2 regions of the Thomasclavelia spiroformis DSM 1552 genome follow, and region 1 is predicted to be linked to the other one. Evidence: riboswitches for the same ligand, from Rfam matches in the RefSeq annotation. Region 1 holds a riboswitch; the other holds the start of a gene.

Region 1 (9,354 bases):
ATTCCAACTCGCTTAGATATGGGAAGATTACGTGTTGAATTTGAAAGCAGTTATGAACAAAGTGGACCTTTTGGGGCTAAATCAATTGGTGAGATTGTTATTAATACTCCTTCCCCTGCAATTGCCCATGCGATTTTTAATGCTACTGGAATTTGGCTTAGAGATTTGCCAATGACACCAGAAAAAGTATTGATGGCTTTACCTGAGGAATAATGGAGACATATATTATTTATTTAGCGGCAGGCAATAGCCGCCGCTTTGGTACTAATAAGTTATTTTATAAGATAAATGATAAAGAATTATACCGCTATGGTTTAGATAATCTCATTAAATTAGTTTCGATGCGTAATGATTGTAAATTAATCGTGGTTACTCAATATTTTGAAATAACAAAAGCATATCCTGATTTAGATTATGTGTATTCATCTGAATGTAAAGATGGAATTTCATATTCAATTAAGGCAGGCTTAGAGATGATTAATAAACAAGATAATTTTCAAGTAATGTTTGTTGTAGCTGATCAAGTTAATTTAAATTATCAAACTTTAAATAAGATGCTTGATACTTATAATGCTTCTAATTATTCATTAGCAACTTTAAGTTATCAAAATAAAGTAGGGAACCCAACTATTTTTGATTGTAAATATGTTGATGAATTGAAGCAGTTAAAAGGAGATTATGGAGGAAGAAAAGTTTTAAATAAATATCTTGATGAGTGTTTATTTTTTGAAGTCAATGATTATAAGGAATTATTTGATATCGATGTTATAGAGGATTTAAATAATGACATTGTCTCAAATGATTTATAATTATCAAAATAATAATGATTTAGATAGTTTAAGAGATATTTTAGAATATCTTAAAAGTAATCCGGTTTATATAATTACTAAAATAAAAATATCTAAAAAAAGACTACTAACGTTATCAAAAGATGAAATTAAGTTTTTATTAGAGAATCCAGTTAGTATAGATAATAAGTTATATTTTTCTATTTTTTCTAAAAAAGTTTCAAAATATTGCTTAGAGTTAAAGCTTATTGATTATTTAAAGTTAATGAAAAAATTAAATGTTAATGCAATTGTAATTGATCATAATTTAGAATCGAGATTATTTTTATCGAAAGATACGATTGAATATTTAAAATATATAATAGCTTTTAAATAAAATGGAGGAAAAAAGATGGGGAAATTAGAAGGTAAAGTGGCACTTATTACTGGTGCAAGTAAAGGAATTGGTGAAGGAATTGCAAAAGTATATGCAAGACAAGGTGCAAATTTAATTTTATGTGCACGTAGTGATTCAACACAAGAATTTTGTAATCAGTTAGAAAAACAATATGGAATTAAAAGTATTTTTGTAAAAACTGATGTTACAAAAATGGATGATTGTAAAAATGCTGTAAATAAAGGAATTGAGACTTTTGGTAAGATTGATATTTTAGTATCTAATGCAGGAGTATGTCGTTTAAAAAACTTTTTAGACACAGATGAGAATGATTATAATTTTCATTTAGATGTTAATGTAAAAGGGGCATGGAATATTTGTCGAGCTATTTTACCATCAATGGTTGAAAATAAAAACGGTAAGATTGTTATTATGAGTTCAGTTACAGGATATATGGTAGCTGATGAAGGAGAAGTTGGGTATGCTACAAGTAAAGCCGCTTTGATTGGTTTAACTAAATCACTTGCAAGAGAGTTTGCTAAAGATGGAATCAATGTTAATGCGATTTGTCCTGGTTATGTAGATACTCCAATGGCTAATAGTATTGCTATGCAAAGCGATGCTAATAATCCTGAAAGTGTTAAACAAGCAATTGCCGATGCTACACCTTTAAAACGTTTAGCTTCACCTGAAGAAATTGGTGATTTAGCTGCTTTTTTAGGTAGTAACGAAAGTAGTTATATTACTGGAACAGCTATGGTTATTGATGGAGGAAGTACCCTTCCAGAAACTGTTAGTGTTGGTGCATAAAGATTTTATCATATTATTTTGAAGTAGAGGAAACTCTACTTTTTTATTTGATTATCTGAGTGTTAATAAAAAAGAGTTATTTTTGTGATATCACTCTTTAAATTTTAGCAATAACATGAAAAATTATTTGGTTTTAAAAAGTGAAATTATTATTTTAACAATGGAAAAGTAATTATCTTCAGAAAAATCAATAATACCATTATATTTTTTATCCTATAACCATGATTTGTAGAATTATTTTTTAGGGTTAGTTTAGATATACTGTTTTGTATTTTTATATAATAGTTATTTTGATATTAGCTAATATTAATTTTTGTTTGTTTTGTGTAATTAGAACTGCAATTTTCGATTACATTATTGATTGAATTTCCTAAAATTATAAAAATATTTATCTTTTAGTGGACAATAATTCAAGTAATAAATGTTTTTATGTACTACTTTTTTAAAAAATCATTTTTTTCAATCAATATATAATCTAATAGTTCAAGACCAGTTTTCACTACATAATTTTTTTCAGCTAGATCAAATTGAAAAAAGTATATTATGAAACTAAATAATAAAAATTTGACCGTTTAATTACATATTTAACCGTTTAAAGAGAAAAAATAATATTTCTCTTTTTTTTATGTTATGATGCAGGTGTAAAAATAATATAAACTTTATTAATATGTAGATATAAAGTATTTTCATACTAGAAAAAATATTTATAAGGGAAAACAATTTAAATGTAAAAATTATAGAAAAGTGAGGTAAATCAAGATAGTAGGATGCAATTAATAACATTCAAGTTGTTTTAAATAAATTACTTATATTTCACTGATTCTATTTTCTTAAATAATTTTATTTATATGATTTATGTTATTCATATTTTAACTGTTGAGGCATCTATGAACTTAAAAAAATATATTTATTGGTAATTTCTAAGTTTATATTTTATTTAGCAGTATTATTGGTAAATATGATTTCAAAATTTCATCAATATCAAGAAATTGAGCCTGAGGCATTAAAAAATATGAGAAATATTAAATGAATAAAATATTATACAATTTCTAATAATTAATTTTTAATCATATATTTACAACAGAATGAATTACTTGATTAAGATAAAAATATAGCTTACTAAAATGAAAATTATAAAATTAATTATAGTATTTATGTATATAATTTTAATAAAATCAAAACTGTATGGTATAGCATCGATAATATATATAATATAACAGTATATTAATTTATGGTTAGATTTATATTTTTTGCTATATATAGTTTTATAAAATATATAATTATTAAAGAAGTATATTAAATTATTGGTAGATAACGAAATTATAAACGGAGAGAAGGTGAAAAAGTAATTAATATAAATATATTAATAAGGTTTGTATAGTAATCTACAATAATGAAAAGAAAAGGTATATTTAGAGAGGTTTTTAATTTATATATACCAGGGAAGAAAAATGAAAAAATATCTTAAAAAGTTTTTTTAAGTTTTGTGATAGTTGTTCTAAGTTTATGCGTATTTTTTGATATTTTCAGCGTTAAGGCATTATCAAACATCGATCATGTATCAAAATTATTTGAAGAATTTATTACAAAATGCTTTAATGATGAGGAAAATGTACTTGTCTATAATGGTGAGCGAGAAATTTCAGATGATTTTTTAAATTTATATCGAAATTCATATAATAATGGTGATTTGGCAACCATAAATAAAGCAATAGTTGATAATAATTATGAAATAACATATATAAAAGAGGAGCCTTCTACTAGGGCGAGTACAGTAGTAGCAAAAACTTTTCAAAGTTATGAAAGTGGCTATGATAGTGGAAACAGATATTTTAAAGAATGGCTAACATCATTATATTGTAGATTCTCATATAATCCTAGCACAGGAAATATTACATATATTTATGATCCTCAATTAAGTGTTGAATTTGTAGGGTGGGGTGGTGCTTTTAGTCCAAGTATTTATGATGTTTCAACAAGTAAAAGACAAGCAAGTAGACTATCTGTGGAATATTCTTGTTCGTATAAAGTTAGAGCGGAGCTTACGCTTCATGATTATTTACCATCATTAAATTTAGATTATGGAAGTTGCGGACATACATATACATTAAAGGCGTGATAAAATATGAAATTTAATCGAATTATCTTTAATAGGATCATATTAGGGTTGATTGCACTTTTACAAACAATTCATTTGATTTGTCAAATAAGAAAAGATTATTTTATTGGAACAGAAAATTTAAGTCAATTACAGATAGAACAAAGAATTGAGATGTCTAGTATTCAAGGACCGATAAGTTATATTATTGGAATATTAACAATACTAATGATTGTAATGATAGTTATAACTTGGCGAAAAAAAGATGTTTCAAGACTTTTAAAAGAAAATATAATCTTAATAATATCATTATTTGTAGTTTCTTATATTATTATGAATATTTTTAGTCTAGCTGTGGGTAATACGTTTGAAAGTGTTTTAAGATTACCACTAATAGGAGTTGTATTTATTATTTGCCTTATATATAAAAGCAAAATTAAAACGAAGACAATAGATAAAAATAAATAGTAATAAATAATGATCTAGTATTTTAAATATAAATTTATAAAATATACTAATAAAAGTCAACTGATTAAAGTTATAAGAAAAGATTTTTATTGACAAAATCAGTTAATTAAGATATTCTAAAAATGAAAAAAATAGAGGTTGCAAAGCATCAGAGTACTATAGTAAGTAGGCATACAGTGATCTATAGGAAAGGTAATCTTTGCCGATAGATAATAAATGGCGATTTATTATCTAGGGGTTGTGGGAAATACCTACAACACTCCTTCAGTAATGAAGAGGAGCTATTAGCACAAGATAACCAAGTCGTGTTAATAGCACGACTTTTTTTCATATCAAAATTAGGAGAAAGAAAAGATGAATAAACTATTAAAAATTATTACAGTATTAACTGTACTTTTATCGATAATATCCCCAATTAATACGATAAAAGCCCAAGAGGAAGATGATAATACTTTTGTAGTAGGAATGGAGTGTAACTACACACCATTTAATTGGACTCAGGTAAATGAAACTGAGACAACTGTTGCCTTAGAAGGAGGCGGATATGCTGATGGTTATGATGTAACTATTGCTAGAGCAATTGCTAAGTATTTAGGAAAAGAATTAGTAATTAAAAAGATGAGCTGGGATGGTTTAGAACCAGCGCTTCAAGCAGGCGTTATTGATGCTGTAATTGCAGGGATGACTGATACTGCTGATCGTCGTCAAAGAGTTGATTTTACACAACCATATTATGAATCACAAATGGTCATGATCGTTAGAAAAGATGATAAATTAGCTGATGCTAAAAGTTTAAAAGACTTTTCTAATAAAAAAGTATTAGGACAATTAAATACGTTATATGATACTGTAATTGATCAAATTCCTGACGTTATTCATGCAACTGCTTTAGAAGATTATCCAGCAATGGTAATGCAATTAAATAATGAATTGGTTGATGGAGTAACTGCTGAATTACCTGTAGCTGCGGGAATTGTTGCAACAAATCCGGATTTGACATATGTAGAATTTGCAGATGGAAAAGGTTTTGATGTTGATTTAACAGATACATCAGTATCAATAGCAGTAAATAAAGATAATCCAGAATTAAAAAATCAAATTGATAGTTTTCTAGATACATTATCCGATAAAGAAAAACGTGAAATGATGGATGAAGCAATTGAACGTATTCCGGCAACAATTACAAGTTTAAGTGATAATATTTTTATTGCTGCAAAACAAATTTTTGAAGTTTATAGTCCATTATTTATTAGTGGAATTGGTTCAACATTGACACTTGCTTTTAGTGGTACGATTTTAGGATTATTGATTGGTTTAATTATTGGTGCAATTAGAGCAATCAAGGTTGAAGAAAGAGATAGTTTAATTAGTAAGATTGTTAAACGAGTAGTTTGGTTTATTACTACTGTTTATATTGAAATATTTAGAGGAACACCAATGATGGTACAAGGGGCATTTATTTATTATGGTTTAAAAAATATTGTCCATTGGTCGCCATTTACGGCTGGGGTTTTTGTAATTACAATCAATACTGGAGCATATATGGCTGAAATTATTCGTTCAGGTATTCAAGCAGTTGATAAAGGACAAAGTGAAGCAGCTCGAAGTATTGGAATGAATAGTGTACAAACAATGTTATATATTGTTTTACCACAAGCAATTAAAAATTCTTTTCCAGCAATCGGTAATGAATTTGTAATTAATATTAAAGATAGTAGTGTTTTAAATGTTATTGCAGTTACTGAATTATTCTATCAGGCAAAAAGTGTTGCTGGAAGTTTATATGCATTTGTCCCTACTTATTTTGTAGTTGCTTTGATTTATTTATGTTTAACATTCCCAACTACAAGAATATTAAATTATATTGAAAAAAGAATGAATCGTAAAAAAGCGATTGTTTTTGATCAAGAGGGGAGTGTACAATAATGTCAGAAATTATTAGAGTTGAAAAACTAAAGAAATCTTTTGGTGATTTAGAAGTATTACATAGTATTGATTTTTCAGTCTCTTCTGGTGAAGTTGTTACGATCATTGGTGCTAGTGGTAGTGGTAAATCAACATTTTTACGCTGTTTAAATATTTTAGAAACACCAAATGCTGGTAAAATTATGTATCATGGAAAAGATATTTTAAAAGGTGAAATTAATGTAAATAAACATCGTAGTAAAGTTGGGATGGTGTTTCAAAACTTCAATTTATTTAATAATAAAACAGTCTTAGAAAATTGTGTTATTGGTCAAGTGAAAGTCTTAAAAAGACATCGTAAAGAAGCAATTGAAATAGCAAAAAAATATTTAGAAAAAGTAGGAATGTTGAAATTTGCGAATGTAAGCAGTGTTCAATTATCAGGAGGACAAAAGCAACGTGTAGCGATTGCTCGCGCATTATGTATGAAACCAGAAGTATTATTATTTGATGAACCAACAAGTGCTTTAGATCCAGAAATGGTAAGTGAAGTATTAAAAGTTATGAAAGATTTGGCCAATGAAGGATTGACAATGATTGTTGTAACTCATGAAATGCAATTTGCTCGTGATGTTTCTTCCAGAGTTGTTTTTATGGATGGTGGTGTAATTATGGAACAAGGAACACCTGACCATATTTTTAATCATCCAAGCAAGGAAAGAACAAAAGAATTTTTAAAACGTTATTTAGAACAATAAACACCTAATTAGGTGTTTTTTTGTGAATTGTGTTGCTGGTAGTGAGTATTGATGCTATGATAATAAACAGTCTATTAGGGAGGATATTATGGATAAAGAATTAGATTTAACAACTGGAGTGATTTGGAAACAATTGTTATTATTTTTCTTTCCTATCTTAATTGGAACATTTTTTCAACAGCTATATAATACTGTAGATACGGTTATTGTAGGAAAATATGTGGGAACTAATGCTCTTGCTGCAGTTGGTTCAACTGGTAATTTAATAAATTTGATCGTTAATTTTTTTATTGGATTATCATCTGGAGCAACTGTTGTAATTGCTCAATTTTATGGATCGAATGATGATATAAAAGTATCTAAAGCAGTTCATACATCGATTGCAATGTCATTTATTTGTGGTGTTGTCATGATGATTTTTGGTTTGCTTTTTTCTAGACAATGTCTAAATATGATTGGAGTTCCAGGTGACATCATTAATGATGCGACATTATATATGAAATTATATTTTTTAAGCATGATACCTGGAGTAATTTATAATATCGGTGCTGGGATATTAAGGGCAATTGGTGATTCAAAAACCTCATTATATTATTTAATTGTCTGTAGTGGTGTAAATGTCTTTTTTGATTTATTGTTTGTTGCTTATTTTAAGATTGGAGTTGCTGGTGCGGCAATTGCTACAGTAGTTGCGCAATTTGTATGTGCTTTTTTAGTAATGAGAAAATTGATAAGAAGTAAGCATAGTTATCAATTAAGATTAAAAGAAATAAAAATAGATACAGCAATTTTAAAAAGAATCATAAAAATAGGAATTCCAGCTGGGATACAATCAACTATGTATTCTATTTCAAACATAGTTTTACAAACGAGCATTAATGCTTATGGTACAAATACAATTGCTTCATGGGCTGCTTATGTAAAAATTGATGCTTTATTTTGGATGGTAATGGGAGCATTTGGTTCGACAATAACTACATTTACAGGACAAAATTATGGTGCTGGATTAATGAAACGTGTAAATCAAGGAATGAAAACATGCCTGTTTATGGCTTTTGTATCAGCAGGATTAATTAGTAGTTTTCTATGGATTTTTGGTAGCAATATTACAGTTTTATTTTCTAATGATATAAAAATTATTAATGAATGTAGTGAGATAATTCGGTTTTTAACACCATTTTATTTTACATATTGTTGTGTAGAAATATTTTCTGGAATAATGCGTGGTTGTGGAAAGTCACTTGAACCGATGGTAATTGTATGTTTAGGTATTTGTGTGCTTAGAATTTTTTGGGTTTTATTTATAGCGCCGATATTTTCTTCGTTTAATATGTTGCTTGTTTCTTATCCAATTACATGGTCAGTTACATCGATATTATTTTTGTTTGTTTATCGTAGATTTAGTACGAAAAAATTATAATTCTATATTTTAGATTCTAGATATGATAAGATATTAAAAAGGTGTGATTGAATGAAAAAAATAGTATTAGGAATATTAGCGCATGTTGATGCGGGTAAAACAACATTAACAGAGAGCATGTTATATTTAAGTAAAACGATACGTCATTTAGGTAGAGTTGATCATGGTGATGCATTTTTAGATTATAATAGTCAAGAAAGAGATCGAGGAATTACGATCTTTTCTAAACAAGCAATGTTTAATTGGAATGATTGTCAAATTACATTAATTGATACACCAGGGCATGTTGATTTTTCAACTGAAATGGAGAGAACATTGCAGGTCTTAGATTATGCAATATTAGTTATTAGTGGGATTGATGGAATCCAAAATCATAGTGAAACAATTTGGAAATTATTAAAGCATTATCATGTTCCAACATTTATTTTTATAAATAAAATGGATAGTATTTATGCAAATAAAGATAAATTATTGAATGATTTAAAAGGACAGTTTGATGAAAATTGTTTTGATTTTGAAAATTTAGATGAAAATTTTTATGAGACAATTGCTTTAAATAATGAAAAATTACTAGATTATTATTTAGAACATCAAACTCTTACAAAAGAAATGATCATTGATGAAATTTATCAGCGAAATTTATTTCCATGTTTCTTTGGTTCGGCTTTAAAAATAGAAGGAATAGATACTTTTTTAAATGAATTTACAAACTATGTTAAAGAAAAAAAATT
Region 2 (9,354 bases), 1.2 Mb from region 1:
AAATATCTGGTCCTTGAAGACCAATATTATAATAATTTATATTTTTATCAATAGTATTTTTAATCTCTTTATCATTTAAATTTTCTAAAACTAGATTGCCAAAGCATTGATGTGTATAACTTGCTGGCATATATAACCTCCTTGTATATTATATCAATATATAATTGTCTATACATTCAAATTAATCTAAAAATTATGTAAAGAATATAATTATTTTAAAGAATCGTATTCATTAGCTTTAAAACCAACTAGTACTCGATCATCAGTTTCAATAATTGGTCTTTTTACTAACATTCCATCACTTGCAAGTATAGTTAATTGTTCATCTTCACTCATAGTTGATAATTTATCTTTTAAATTTAATTCACGATATTTTAAACCAGAAGTATTAAAAAAGCGTTTAAGTGGAAGACCACTTTTCTTATATAACGTCAATAATTCATCTTTATTTAATTTTTCATCAACAATATGTCGTTTTGTATATTCTAAGCCTAACTGATCAAGATATTTTCTAGCTTTTATACAAGTACTACATTTTGGATATTCAATAAATTTTAACATAAAATCACCTCACATATAGTTTAACTTATTTATCTATATTATAACAATATCTAAGTTTAAAATGATAAAAAAAAGTGTTAAAATGGTTAATAAAAAAGGAGGATATCAAAATGTGGGGTATTATTGCAACATGGTGTATGGCTTATGATGGAATAAATAAAGCTAGTGAAATGTTAAAAAATGACGATGATGCTGGAAATGCGATAGAAGAAGCAATTAAAATTGTTGAAGATTGTCCATACTATAAAGCAGTTGGCTATGGTGGCCTTCCAAATAAAGAAATGGAAGTAGAATTAGATGCAGCATTTATGGATGGAGATACTTTAGATATTGGAGCAGTAGGAGCTATTAAGGATTTTGCAAATCCAATAAGTATTGCTCGTAGTTTATCAAAAGAAAAAGTCAATAATTTATTAGTAGGTTTAGGAGCTGAAAAATATGCTAGTAAAAAAGGCTTTAAAAGAAAAAATATGCTTAGTGATCGTGCTAAAATTCATTATCATAATCGAATAAAAGAAATAAAAGAACAAGATATAAAACCTTATTCAGGTCATGATACGGTAGGAATGGTTTGTTTAGATTCTAATGGTAAAATGACTAGTGCAACTTCTACAAGTGGATTGTTTATGAAGCATGCTGGTCGTGTTGGTGATTCGCCAATTTCTGGTTCAGGTTTTTATGTTGATAGTAAAGTTGGCGGAGCTAGTGCTACAGGATTAGGTGAAGATGTGATGAAAGGTTGTATTGCCTATGAAATAGTTAGATTAATGAAAGAAGGATTTCATCCTCAAGAAGCATGTCAAAAAGCAGTTAATTCATTTGATCAAGAATTAAGAGAACGTAGAGGAAAAGCTGGAGATATGTCATTAATTGCAATGAATAATCAAGGACAATGGGGTGTAGCTACTAATATTGAAAACTTTTCTTTTGTTGTAGCGACAAAAAATGAAGCACCAACTGTTTATATTACAAAAAATATTAATGGAAATTGTATTTATGAAAAAGCTAGTCAAGAATGGTTAGATGAATATACAAAAAGTCGAATGAAACCATTAGTAAAAAAATAATTCAATTAAGGAGCAAATATGGAAGAAAAATTAGATGAAATAATTAAGTTATTAAAAGGAATTGATGAAAAACTTGAAGTATTAGTTAATCAAAAAGTACCAAAGCCAAATAATTCAAATAAAGCAATATTATTAAAACAATATGAAGAAACAGAAAAACTATTTAATAAATTAATGAATAAAAAATAATTGAGGTTATGATATGAAAATATTATCAAAATCAATCCAGATTTAATTTTATTAGACATTAAATTACCGTATTTAAATGGTCAACAATTATTAAAACAAATTAGAAAAAACTCTAATGTACCAATAATTATGGTTACAAGTAAAGATAGTGAAATTGATGAAATATTAGCGATGAGTTATGGTGCTGATGATTATATTACCAAACCATATAATCCAACTATTTTACTATTGCATATTGAAGCAATTTTTAAAAGATTAAATAAAATTGATAATAATTTAGTTTATCATGGAGTTAATATTAATTTATCTAAGAGTATTTTAAAAAAAGATAATATTGAATTGTTACTAAGTAAAAATGAAATGAGTATATTTTATTTTTTGTTCATGAATCAAGGAAAAATAGTTAGCAGAGATGAAATTATGAATTATTTATGGGGAACTGATAAATTTATTGATGACAATACCCTAACAGTAAATATGACTAGATTAAAAAAGAAATTAGTACAGATTGGATTAATTAACGTGATTGAAACAAGACGTGATCAAGGATATATATTGATATGAGTTTGAAAGAATATTTAAAAGATAATTTACGTTATTTTGTATTATGGTTATTGATGTTAGGAATAATAGATTTCTTTTTAATCATGTTTAAAATAACAAGTAGTTTAATTTGGATAATTACAATCGTAATTTTATCATCAATGATAATAATTTATGGTTATGATTACTATCGTAAAAGTGTTTTTTATCAAGATTTTATTAATAAACTAAACAAACTTGATAAAAAATGTTTAATTACCGAGTTAATAAAAAAACCTAATTTTTTAGATGGAAAAATATTATATGATTCATTGTATGAAATTGATAAATCAATGTATGAAGAAATTGAACAATATCTTCAAAATATCAATGATTTTAAAGAATATATAGAGTTATGGGTACATGAAGTTAAATTACCTATTGCTAGCAGTAAATTAATGATTTACAATCATGAAACCGATAAAAGAAAACTTCAAGAACAAATTAATCGAATCGAAAATTATGTTGAACAAGTATTATATTATATTCGTTTAGAAAACAGTGAGCATGATTATTTACTTAAAAAGTGTAATTTGGGAAAAATCATTCATAAAGTAATTAAACGTAATCAAGATAGTTTATTATTTCATAAAATAAGCATTGAAATAAAGAATATTAATGAAATTGTTATAAGTGATAGTAAGTGGTTAGAATTCATTATTAACCAAATTATTAGTAATAGTATAAAGTATCGAAGTAAAAAAGATTGTAAAATATTATTTAATGTAATAAATGATAATAATACTATTGCCTTGGAAATAATTGATAATGGAATTGGTATAGATAAAAAAGAACAAAAATATGTATTTAATAAATCATTTACTGGTCAAAATGGTCGTTTAGTATCCAGCTCTACAGGAATGGGATTATATATTACAAAATCGCTTTGTGATAAATTGGGACATAAAATTAAACTAGAATCAACACTTCATAAGTATACTAAAGTATCCATCTATTTTAATGATGACCAATATTACAATGTTGTAAGATAAATGTAAGGTATTTCGATGTTTATGAAAATACCTCTTTTTTATAATAAAGTTATAAAAGGAGGAGAAAAGATGAAAAATATTTTATTAATAGAAAACATTACTAAATATTATGGAAATAAAACAAATATTACCAAGGCATTAAATAATATTTCTCTAAAAATTGAGCGTGGTGAATTTGTTGCAATCATGGGAGCAAGTGGTTCTGGAAAAACTACTTTACTTAATGTTATTTCAACAATTGATAAAGTAACTGCAGGTCATATTTATATTGATGGTAAAGATATTACAAAATTAAAAGGAAGTATTTTAAATAAATTTAGAAGAGAAAAATTAGGATTTATTTTCCAGGATTTTAATTTATTAGATACTTTAACAGGATATGAAAATATTGCATTAGCTTTACAAATATTAAAAACAAATGTCAAAGATTTTGATAGTAAAATAAATAAAATAGCTGAAGAATTAGATATTAAAGATATTTTAACTAAATACCCTTGTGAAATGTCTGGAGGTCAAAAACAACGAATTGCTAGTGCTCGAGCGATAGTTACAAATCCTAAACTAATATTAGCCGATGAACCGACTGGAGCATTAGATTCTAAAAGTTCTAAAATGTTATTAGAAGGATTAAAAAGGTTAAATAATAACTATAATTCAACGATTTTAATGGTTACTCATGATGCTTTTAGTGCTAGTTATGCTTCTAGAGTTATTTTTATTAAAGATGGTAAATTATTTAATGAATTTGAACGAGGAAATAGTAGTAGAAAAGAATTTTTTGAAAAAATTATTGATGTTGTCTCAATTTTAGGAGGCGATATAAGTGATGTTATTTAAATTATCATTAAAAAATGTAAAAAAAAGCTTTAGTAACTATACAATATATTTTTTTACATTAATTCTAGGAATTTCTATTTTTTATATTTTTAATGCTTTAGAAACTCAAACAATAATGTTATCACTTAGTAAATCATTACATGAAATTATTAGTATGATGAATAACATAATTGTAGGTTTAAGTATTTTTGTTGCAATCATTTTAGGATTTTTAATTATTTATGCAAATCAGTTTTTAATTAAAAGACGTAAAAAAGAGTTTGCATTATATATGATATTAGGAATGTCAAAAAAACAAATATCAAAAATATTATTAGGTGAAACAATTACGATTGGATTTATATCACTCATGATTGGATTAATTATGGGGATTGGTTTATCACAAGTTATGTCAATCATTGTTGCAAATTTATTTGAAGCTAATATGAATGAGTATGTTTTTATTTTTTCTAAGAGTGCTTGTATTAAAACAATTATTTATTTTGGAATTATGTATATTTCAGTAATATTATTAAATACATTTAAAATAAATAAATGTAAGTTAATAGATTTGTTGTATGCAGATAAAAAAGCGTCAAAACAAAAATAAAAAATCCAATTCTTTGTGCATTGGTATTTATTTTTTCAATCTGCTTGTTAGCATATGCATATTATAATGTAACGATTGGAGCAGCTAATTTAAAAAATCAATTTTCTGTTTTATTACAGATGTTCTATGGAGCAACTGCTACGTATATGATATTTTGGTCATTATCTAATTTATTATTAAAAATAATGATGTTATTAAAGAATATTTATTTTAAATACTTAAATAGTTTTACATTAAAAGAAATAAGTAGTAAGTTAAATACTACAGTATTATCAACAACGATTATATGTTTAATGTTATTTGTAACAATTTGTATTTTATCAACATCTTTTGCAATTAATAATAGCATCAACACACAAATAGATTACTTTATACCAGTTGATCTTCAAATTGATATAAATGGTAATAAATCAGTTAGTAAATATTTATCTAAACAAAATATTGATATAAAAAATGATTTAAAAAATGTCTTAGAATTTAAAACATATACTACAGATCAATTAAAAATAAAAGATACTTTTGGAAGTGTATATAATGAAGCAAAAGAAAATTTTTTAAATTCAACTGAAATAATTATTAAACTTAGCGATTATAATAAATTAGCTAAATTATATAATTTACAAGAATATGATTTAAAAAATGAATATATAGTAGTATGTGATTTTGAAAGAATAAAAGAAAATAGAAACAAAAGTTTGAAAAATAAACCAGAAATAGTGATAGGCGATAAAAAATATAGTAGTAAATATGATCAATGTATGGATGGATTTTTGAGCATGGCAGGTGGTGAGGTGAATTTTGGTTTTTATATCTTACCTGATCAAGCAGTAAATGATTTTAATATAAGTAGTAGTTATTTAGTAGCTAATTATAATGTAATGAATGAAAATGATTATAATCAAATGATTTTAGAAAAACTTAATAATTTAAAAAATGAAGATGGTAATGTAAATACTCGTTTAGATATTTATAATGGAACAATAGGAATTACTACAATGATAATTTTTATTAGTTTATATTTAGGAATAGTATTTTTAATTGCTAGTGCAGCGATTATTGCATTAAAAGAATTATCACAAAATATTGATAATAAAGAAAAATATAGATTACTTAGAAAACTAGGAACTAGCGATAAAGATATTAATCATTCTTTATTTATTCAAATTTTAATTTATTTTGTTTCGCCATTAATCTTAGCTATTATTCATTCATTTTTTGGATTACAAGTTTGTAAAAATATGTTAGCTTCAACAACAAATCCTTTAACTGGAAATATAACTAATTCAATTTTATTGACAGCAGTGATACTTATTTTAATTTATGGAGGATATTTTTTATTTACTTATTATTGTAGTAAAAATTTTATTAAAGAAGAATAATTCAATAAAAATTTTATCTGATGTATTAATTTGGATTTAGAACATATATATTATTATCGAGTAAAAATTAAGAAAATTGGCAGATAAAAACAAGATATAAAGAATTATAATCAGTATTGTAATATATTATTTATTGTGATATATTATAGATAAATTAAATTAGAAATAAATAGAAGATAGAGGCGCGAATAGTTATGAAATTTTTATTGTAAGATGCAAACTAGATAAAAGTAGAGGAGCTTTCGCCGAAGAGATAAATGATTGCATGCATTTATACTCTGGTCTTATAGAGAATATCTATAAGACTGTCATTATCATTTGATAATGATGAGCTATCATTGTTCATATGTTGTTTATGTTGCAATGATATACTCATTGCAACTTTTTTTATAAAGGAGATAAAAAAATGGAAAAGATTGTTGAAGTAGTAAGTTATGAAGAAAATATTATTCAATTAAAACTAACTAATGTACCAAAACATCCAATGTTGATTGCAAAAATATTTACAATTTTAAGTGAGTGTAATGTAAATATTGATATGATTTCTCAAGTTATGATTGAAGATGCGATGCAAATTGAAATTACATTAGATGAAAAATATCAAAAGAATTTAAATGAAGCAATACTATGTTTAAAAAAAGAATTTGAACAATTAGAAATTGCAACTAATCGAAAATATTTTAAAATTGCTGTAGGTGGTAAACTAATTGAAACAACACCAGGAGCAGCAGCAAGGGTATTTACAGTTTTAGGTGAAAACAACATACATTTTTATCAAGTTACAACTTCAAAAAGAACAATTTCATTTATTATCGATAAAAATATTAAAGATTTGGCAATAACTAAAATTAATGAAGAGTTTGGTTTAAATAAATAGGAGGAGATTATGACTATTTTTAATGGAAGTGCAGTTGCACTAGTATTACCAATGCATGAAGATGGAAGTATTGATTTTGAAGGATTTAAAAAACAAGTACAAAGAATGATTGATGGTGGTGTACAGGCTTTATTAGTTAATGGAACAACTGGGGAAACAGCAACCATTACTATGGAAGATGAATTTGAATTATTAGATATTACTTTAAAAATGGCTAAAGAAAATGGTGTAAAAGTTATTGCAGGAGCAGGGTCTAATGATACTGCAACAGCATTAACAAAAGCTAAAAAAGCAAAAGAAAAAGGTGCTGATGCTATTTTAGTAGTTACTCCATACTACAATAAAACGAGTCAAAGAGGATTGATTACTCATTATACTACGATAGCTAATGAAGTTGATATTCCAATGATTCTTTACAATGTCCCAGGAAGAACAGGAGTAAAGATTGATGTAGATACAGTAGTTGAACTAGCAAAACACAAAAATATTGTAGCAATGAAAGATGCAACAGATAACATTGCATATGCAATAGAGGTAATGGCTAGAACACAAGGAATGGATTTTGATATGTATTCAGGATGTGATGATAATATCTTGCCATTTATTTGTGCAGGAGGTAAAGGAGTAATATCAGTATTATCTAATATTTATCCAAGTCAAACAGAATTATTAGCACAGTTAGCTTTAAAAGGAGATTTACCAAGAGCTCAAGAACTTGCTTATGCTCTAGAACCAGTAATTCGTTATCTATTTATAGATGTTAATCCAATTATGCCTAAAGCAGCTTTAGCAAGAATGGGTATTTGTAAACCAACACTAAGATTACCATTAATAGAACCAACTGAAGAAAACAAGAAATTATTATTTGATGCAATGGATAAATTTGAAAAATTAGGATTTTAGTTTAAAATAATATTAGTTTAAAAATCACAGTAAAAACAAATTCGTATCCGATTAGAATACGAATTTGTTTTATTAATATTTGATAAAAAAATAATCTTTTTGTTATAATTGTTTTTATAATTAAATTTTATAGATAGAAAGGAACATAGATAGAATGAAAGTAATAGTATATGGATATGGTTTAATGGGGAAAAAAGTTGCTAATCGAATTAGAAGTCAAAATGATATGGATCTAATAGCAGTTGTAAGTTATCAATTCGATGAAAAAATACCGGAAAAGTGTTTTAATTCTTTAAAAGAATGTGATGAAAAAGCAGATGTTATTATTGATTTTTCACATCCAAATAATTTAGATGATATCTTGACTTATGCAAAAGAAAATAAATGTAAACTAGTAATTGCTACAACAGGATATAGTGAAGAACAATTAGAAAAAATAAAAGAAGCATCTAAAGACATTTCTATCTTTCAATCATATAACACATCATATGGAATACAGATGGTAACAAAAATATTAAGACAAGTAGCAAAAGAATTTTACAATGCAGGATATGATATTGAAATTTTAGAAAAACATCATAATCAAAAAATAGATGCACCATCTGGTACAGCTAAATTATTATATGAAGTAATGGAAGAAGAAATTAAAGAAATAACACCAATTTATGATCGTAGTTCCATCCATGAAAAAAGAAAACATGAAGAAATTGGAATTCAAGCACTACGTGGAGGTACTATTTTTGGTGAACATACTGTAATGTTTGCAGGAATAGATGAAATTATTGAAATAAAACATACAGCATTATCAAAAGAAGTATTTGTACAAGGAGCAATCAGTGCAGCATATGCATTAATTGATAAAGAAAATGGTCTTTATACATTGAAATCATTATACTAATTAAGTCAAGGGGGATAATATGGTATTACAAACAGAGTTTGCACAAATAAAAAATAATAATTTATATATTGATGAAATCAAAGCAACTGATTTAGTAGAAAAATATGGAACACCATTATATGTTATGAGTGAAGGACATATTAGACAACAATTTAATACACTTAAAACAAAAATGCTTGAAAAATATGAAAATACATTACCATTATTTGCATCTAAATCATTTTCTTGTCTTGCGATATATAAAATAGCAAAAGAATATGGAATAGGAATTGATTGCGTTTCTGCAGGGGAAATTTCAATCGCTTTAAAAGCAGGTTTTGACCCTAAAAAAATATATTTTCATGGAAATAATAAATTACCATCAGAAATAGAATATGCATTAAGTCATGGAGTTGAAAATTTAGTTATAGACAATTTTTATGAAATTGAATTAGTTCAAGAAATTGCTAAAAAATTAAATATAGTTGTTAATGGCGTAAT

The links. A riboswitch is a leader RNA that binds a small molecule or an ion and turns the genes downstream of it on or off. The one in region 1 is predicted to bind lysine.
Region 2: linked by a shared signal. The riboswitch ahead of NQ543_RS11955 (ACT domain-containing protein) and the one ahead of NQ543_RS12080 (ABC transporter permease subunit) in region 1 are both predicted to bind lysine.

The regions. Positions count from the first base shown of each region.
Region 1 covers NZ_CP102275.1:1,161,427-1,170,780, forward strand. The annotation lists gene NQ543_RS05325 (xanthine dehydrogenase family protein molybdopterin-binding subunit) at 1-213, shown strand, start outside; gene NQ543_RS05330 (nucleotidyltransferase family protein) at 213-809, shown strand; gene NQ543_RS05335 (hypothetical protein) at 784-1,164, shown strand; gene ucpA (SDR family oxidoreductase UcpA) at 1,180-1,974, shown strand; gene NQ543_RS05345 (hypothetical protein) at 3,461-4,093, shown strand; gene NQ543_RS05350 (hypothetical protein) at 4,100-4,540, shown strand; lysine riboswitch at 4,665-4,832, shown strand; gene NQ543_RS12080 (ABC transporter permease subunit) at 4,895-6,466, shown strand; gene NQ543_RS05365 (amino acid ABC transporter ATP-binding protein) at 6,466-7,203, shown strand; gene NQ543_RS05370 (MATE family efflux transporter) at 7,292-8,623, shown strand; gene NQ543_RS05375 (translation factor GTPase family protein) at 8,675-9,354, shown strand, end outside.
Region 2 covers NZ_CP102275.1:2,506,701-2,516,054, reverse strand. The annotation lists gene NQ543_RS12000 (zinc dependent phospholipase C family protein) at 1-130, opposite strand, end outside; gene NQ543_RS11995 (arsenate reductase family protein) at 211-561, opposite strand; gene NQ543_RS11990 (glycosylasparaginase) at 672-1,628, shown strand; gene NQ543_RS11985 (hypothetical protein) at 1,647-1,817, shown strand; gene NQ543_RS11980 (winged helix-turn-helix domain-containing protein) at 1,839-2,381, shown strand; gene NQ543_RS11975 (sensor histidine kinase) at 2,378-3,391, shown strand; gene NQ543_RS11970 (ABC transporter ATP-binding protein) at 3,461-4,228, shown strand; gene NQ543_RS11965 (FtsX-like permease family protein) at 4,218-4,817, shown strand; gene NQ543_RS11960 (FtsX-like permease family protein) at 4,838-6,196, shown strand; lysine riboswitch at 6,366-6,539, shown strand; gene NQ543_RS11955 (ACT domain-containing protein) at 6,603-7,073, shown strand; gene dapA (4-hydroxy-tetrahydrodipicolinate synthase) at 7,083-7,976, shown strand; gene dapB (4-hydroxy-tetrahydrodipicolinate reductase) at 8,131-8,874, shown strand; gene lysA (diaminopimelate decarboxylase) at 8,894-9,354, shown strand, end outside.